2 regions of the Yersinia intermedia genome follow, and region 1 is predicted to be linked to the other one. Evidence: riboswitches for the same ligand, from Rfam matches in the RefSeq annotation. Region 1 holds a riboswitch; the other holds the start of a gene.

Region 1 (3,207 bases):
TATCGATATTATTTGCCGCGATATTGTATTGCGCTGCCGCCACTGAGGGTTTAGCGATTTCTGTTGCCAACACGCGTGCAAAATTGCGTGCTAGCGCCAACGAGAAGTTACCATTACCGCAGTACAACTCCAATAAATCGCCACTGGCGTTCTTAGTGGTATCAATTGCCCATTCCAGCATATGGATATTCACCGCCGCATTCGGTTGGGTGAAACTATTCTCCACCTGACGATAAATCATTTCACGCCCGGCAACCGGCAATACTTCATCGATATAGTCATGATCCAACATAATTTTGGTTTTTGCCGCGCGCCCGATCAATTGCAAGTCGAAGCCTTGCGCTCGCAACTGATCACGTAATTCCAGCGCTTTCTGCTGCCACTCTTCATCTAATTGACGGTGATACAGCAAAGAAGCGATCAGTTTACCGCTTAGGGTAGATAAGTAATCAATCTGGAACAGTTTACGCCGCAAAATTGGTTCGGCTCTAATGGCTGTCATCAACGCGCTCATTAGACGATTGATCAACAAACTCGCCACCGGGAACTGTTCAACCCGGATACGCTGCTTAGTCTGCTGGTCAAACATGATGTGGTACAAGTCATCTTCATCGTGCCAAACGCGAAACTCTGCTCTCATGCGGTAATGTTCGGCAGGAGAACGGAATATTTCCGCAGCAGGTGCCTGAAACGGCGACATCATCGCCTGAAGACGGGCAGATTTTTCCGCCAGTTGTTGGTCGTAGCTGTCTGTCGGCAGGATGTCGGGAGTCATGATTCTTCTCGTCTGGCCATTATAAAAGAGGGTTACTGCTGCGGATTGTAGGGAAAGTGGGAGTGATGTCCAGTTTTGTTGTGTTTATTCACTATAACGAGGATGGAAGTCTAGACATCTATTTTACTTGATCGTAGCATTGCGATCCGGCCTCATGCTGTTACTTAAACACCTAAGAGTTAAAAGGGAATCCGGTGTAAATCCGGAGCTGACGCGCAGCGGTAAGGGGAAGTTACGGCGATAGGTTTCAACCAGACACTGTCCGCAAGGGCGGGAAGTCATCGCCAGCTCTATTTCACGGTATTAATTCATTTAAGTAATGAATAAGGCGTGACATCAGAGATCCCAAGCCCGAAGACCTGCCGGTATTACGTCGCAATATGCGTGGTCGTCGCGAACTATCGGCCATGGCACTGCGGCATCCGCCAATTGAGTTTGGATGCTTGTATTCATGACAATAAAAAAATATACGCTGCTCACAGCCCTTTCTGTGACAGCATTTTCTGGATGGGCCCAGGACAGCACCACAACAAGTAATGATGACATGGTGGTTACCGCCAATCGATTCCCCCAACCCATATCTTCTATCTTGGCTCCGGTTGATGTTGTTACTCGTAATGATATTGATCGCTGGCAATCAACTAACCTGAATGATGTTATGCGCCGCTTGCCTGGTGTGAACATTGCACAAACTGGTGGGCCTGGCCAACAGAGTTCCTTGTTTATCCGAGGTACAGATGCCAGGCATGTTTTAGTTCTGGTTGATGGTGTTCGTCTGAATCAGTCGGGTATCAGCGGTTCTTCTGATCTCAGCCAAATCCCTGTCTCTTTAGTACAGCGTATTGAATATATTCGTGGACCACGTTCTGCGGTATATGGTTCAGATGCTATCGGTGGGGTAGTAAACATCATTACTGTGCGTGAAGCCTTGGGTAGCACACTCACCGCAGGCGTGGGTTCGAATGGTTACCAGAACTACGGTGGTTCAACTCAGCAAAAACTGGGTGATAGCACCACGGTGACGTTGGCAGGAAATTACGATTACAGTAAAGGTTATGACATTGTTGCTGCTGGTAATACTGGCATGGCAAGCCAGCCGGATCGTGACGGATACATGGGGAAAATGCTGTGGGCAGGTGTTAATCATGATTTCAATAATCAATTCAGTGGCTTTGCGCGTGCTTACGGTTTCGATAACCGTAGTGACTATGATGGCAGTTATTATCCCGGTTCAGCATTATTAGATACCCGCCAGCTATCAAGCCGTACTTATGACACTGGGTTACGTTTTAAAAATGGAATTTATGCGTCTCAACTGATCGCAAGTTATAACCGCACTAAAGACTATAACTATGATCCATTGTTTGGTCGGCATGATGTATCCGCCTCTTTAGATGATGCAGAGCAATACAATTTACAATGGGGTAATACGCTGCAAGTCGGTAAAGGCGAGGTTAGTGCGGGGGCTGATTGGCAGGAGCAAACAACCAAACGCAAAGCGATGAATGCAACCAATTCTGATGAATACACATTGCGCAACACGGGTATTTATCTGACAGGGCAGCAACAGATCAATGATGTCACTTTAGAAGGCTCAGCGCGCAGTGACGATAATTCGCAATTTGGTTGGCACTCCACCTGGCAGACCAGCGCTGGCTGGGAGTTTATTGATGGCTATCGTTTGATCGGTTCTTACGGTACGGCCTATAAGGCTCCCAATTTAATGCAGCTTTATAGCGCCTATGGCGGTAACACGAACCTGAAACCAGAAGAAAGCAAACAATGGGAAGGCGGGCTTGAAGGCTTAACCGGGCCAGTAACTTGGCGCTTATCCACTTATCGTAATGATATTGAAGAACTTATAGACTATGACAGTAGTAGTAACCGTTACTACAATGTGAGTAAAGCGGTGATAAAAGGTGTGGAATGGACGGGAGCTTTCGACACCGGGCCGTTATCTCACCAAGTTACGTTAGAATATCTTGATCCTCGCGATGCTGAAACCAATCAAATTCTGGTGCGCCGCGCTAAGCAACAGGTTAAATACCAACTTGATTGGCAGGTGGCCGAGTTAGATTGGTCGGTAACATATCAATATCTTGGTCAGCGTTATGACAATACATTCGATCCAACCACTTTTGCACCAAGCTCAGTAAAATTGGGAGGGATTAGCCTTTGGGATCTAGCTGTTTCATATCCGGTCACCTCTCATCTCACAGTTCGTGGTAGAATTGCCAACCTGTTTGATAAAGATTATGAGACGGTTTATGGCTATAAAACCGCTGGACGAGAGTATTACCTCACCGGAAGCTATAACTTCTAAGGTTGATACTGCCCCTCGCCCGACAGCACTGATTTTTGACTCAGGTGTTGGCGGGCTATCTGTCTATCAAGAGATTCGGCAGTTGCTGCCGGATCTCCACTATATATAT
Region 2 (3,207 bases), 2.0 Mb from region 1:
ATTTCACTCCATTTTGTCAATTAATGCGTCAAGATCCGGTTAACCATCTACGTTGTCGGATGAGTGATCGTTGTGGTGGTCTTGAAGCATCCAAATCCAATGAGCCATGTATCTACCGCTGTCATGCTGGATTAACGGATTTTTCTATTCCTTTGGTGATTGCCGGCCATCTGGTGGGTTTTGTGTTATGTGGTCAGGTCCGGCTGCATGCAGATGTTTACCTTATTGATATTCTGAATATCGATAACCACTGGCAGCAGAATCCGGCGCTAATGGATGAGTTCCATAATGTGCCGATAATGGATTTTTCGCGGGTAATAGCCTCGGCTGATTTACTGAAGCTGATTGTTGAGAACTGCCTGAAAAAACACCTCAATTTTGTTGTGATCAATGACAATATGGGGAGCAAAGATCCAGGCAGGGTACGGCCGGTTCATCCGCATGACAGCAAAATGAAGAAAGCACTACGCTATATAGACACGCATTTATCAGAAGAGCTACGGTTGGAAGAGGTGGCTGGCAAGGTGTATCTCAGCCCTTACTATTTCAGTAAGTTATTTAAAAAATATCAGGGGATCGGCTTCAATGCCTGGGTCAACCAACAACGTATGGCTAATGCCAGAGAGATGTTGCAGCACAGTGATTGGAGCATTGCCAGCATTGCCAAAAATCTTGGTTTTTCCCAAACCAGCTACTTTTGCAAGGTGTTCCGCCAGACCTATAATGTGACACCGCAGGTATTTCGTTCACTTTCTTCTGAACGCAGTGAAATGAAATGACAGTTATTGATCTAATAACAATTAGTCATGTTCTATGTTCACGTTTATATATTTAAAAACTGTGCCAGCTATTAATGTATAAAATAAATAATGACAATTTTTTGTTATGTTTTTATATATGATTTATATCTTAACTCATTGTTTTTGTTTGGATTTAAATCTAATGGCGGCAATTTTTTGTTGTGGTGACACTAAAAAATAACCGCCAAAAAATGAAATTAACCATTTTTTATTTGTGGAAAAGAGTATATTAACGTTAACTGGATTTAATAAACCAGTTGACGTTACAACTGTGTAAATAAAGAGATAAATTCTATAACGAAATAGAAATAAAATAATCTACTGTATTAGATAAATACATACCCCAATCTAGTTGGCGTCGCAGCAAGGCAGCAAACGAGTAAACCCCGCCGGCTGACTAAGGTCAGTAATGCAGGTGCGTGATAGCTGCTAACACCGCTGTAGCTGCCAATACGATGGGGAAGTTACTGAAATGGTTATGTCGTGTACGCATTGGCACTTAATACACGACAGGGAAGGGGGTGACAATCCCCCGCAGCCCCCGCTGCTGTGATGCCGACGAACCCGCTGAAACCACTGATCCATCGGATTGGGAAGGTGCGGGGGAGGATGACGCTAAGCCAGAAGACCAGCCAAATCGGTAAAATATATTCAACTCCTTCGGTGGGAAGTGGGTTGTCATCAGATGCGCGCTGCGGTGACGTTGCGCAGACGCACCTTTTTGACACTGCATATCCCGCTCGAAATGGCGGGATTTTTTATGCAACGGTCTGGCAAACAAGCATTTATTATCGCAGGTACCGGCAGTGGATGCGGTAAAACAACCGTGACGTTGGGTATTCTGCGGGCGCTGATGGCGCGCGGGTTGTCTGTGCAGCCGTTTAAGGTCGGGCCAGATTACCTGGATACCGGTTGGCATAGCGCCGTCAGTGGTGTTACCTCGCGTAATCTTGATGCTTTTATGCTGCCGCCTGCGACCTTGAATGGGTTATATAACCAGCACATGCGCCATGCTGATGTGGCGGTGATCGAAGGTGTGATGGGCTTGTATGACGGCTACGGCACTGATCCCGATTATTGCAGTAGTGCGGCGATGGCCAAGCAACTGGGCTGCCCAGTTATCTTACTGGTGGATGGCAAGGCGGTATCCACCTCGGTTGCGGCTACCGTGCTGGGGTTCTGCCAGTTTGACCCAAATCTCACCATCGCAGGCGTGATTGTTAACCGTGTTAATTCAGAAAACCATTATCAGCTAATCCGCCACGCCATCGAGCATTACTGCGGTATTCCCGTGCTGGGTCGCTTGCCGGTGATGGACGATGTCGCACTGCCATCACGCCATTTAGGGTTGATACCGGTGCAAGAGCAGCGTGAGGGCGTGGCGGGTAAAACCCAGCAGCCCGACAGCTCGCCCCGCTGGCAACGGCTGGCACAGCAGGTTGAAGCCTTTATCGATCTCGACCGATTACTGGCATTGACGCATTGTGCGGCACAGCCTGCCGGCACCCCGCCTTCCTTACCTCCGTCTACACTGGCTAACGGCCTGACACTGGCCTTGGCCGAAGATGAAGCCTTCAATTTTTATTACCCCGATAACCTTGACCTGCTTGAGCAGGCAGGCGTGCGCATCCAACGTTTCAGCCCACTCCATGACCACCGGTTACCCGATTGCCAGATGATTTATCTCGGGGGCGGTTATCCCGAAATTCACGCGAGCCGCTTAGCAGCGAATACAGCGATGCATGCAGCGTTACAGCAAGCGCACCGCCAACAGATCCCGCTGTATGCCGAATGCGGTGGCCTGATGTATCTCGGTGATGGCTTAACGGATGAGAGTGGTCAGCGCCACCCGATGGTTGGCATTTTGGCCGGTGAGAGCCGGATGGGGAAACGGCTGACTCGCTTTGGTTACTGTCAGGCACAGGCCCGCAGTGACACTTTATTGGCTGCACAAGGTGAAATTCTGCGTGGTCATGAATTCCATTATTCCGATTTTACCAGCCCATTGCCGCCGGTATTTGATAGTAGCAAATGGCGTGATGGCGTCGCTATTCAGCGCTGGCACAGTGGCTATCAACTTCAGCGCACTCAGGCCAGCTATCTGCATATCCATTTTGCCCAGCGCCCCGGTTTACTGAATGGCTGGCTGACGGCTGCTCGGAGCGTGCTATGACCCTGAGCGCATGGTTTATTGCTTTCTTGCTTGATAGCTGGCTCGGCGACCCGCCGCACTGGCCGCACCCGGTGCGCTGGATGGGTAACCTGATCTCTGTCATGCAACGTGCTATCCGTGCGGTTTGCCATAGCGAACGGGCACTGAAGTGGGGGGGAGCAGCGCTGTGGTTGGTGGTGGTCGGCGTGACATGGCTGCTGAGTTGGGGGTTCTTATCACTGATGACACACTTCA

The links. Region 1 has a riboswitch for cobalamin ahead of btuB (TonB-dependent vitamin B12 receptor BtuB). Riboswitches for the same ligand answer to the same signal wherever they lie in the genome.
Region 2: linked by a shared signal. The riboswitch ahead of EL015_RS13390 (cobyrinic acid a,c-diamide synthase CobB) and the one ahead of btuB (TonB-dependent vitamin B12 receptor BtuB) in region 1 are both predicted to bind cobalamin.

The regions. Positions count from the first base shown of each region.
Region 1 covers NZ_LR134116.1:138,649-141,855, forward strand. The annotation lists gene trmA (tRNA (uridine(54)-C5)-methyltransferase TrmA) at 1-775, opposite strand, end outside; cobalamin riboswitch at 906-1,156, shown strand; gene btuB (TonB-dependent vitamin B12 receptor BtuB) at 1,227-3,098, shown strand; gene murI (glutamate racemase) at 3,043-3,207, shown strand, end outside.
Region 2 covers NZ_LR134116.1:2,929,271-2,932,477, reverse strand. The annotation lists gene pocR (transcriptional regulator PocR) at 1-779, shown strand, start outside; cobalamin riboswitch at 1,257-1,451, shown strand; gene EL015_RS13390 (cobyrinic acid a,c-diamide synthase CobB) at 1,561-2,973, shown strand; gene cbiB (adenosylcobinamide-phosphate synthase CbiB) at 2,970-3,207, shown strand, end outside.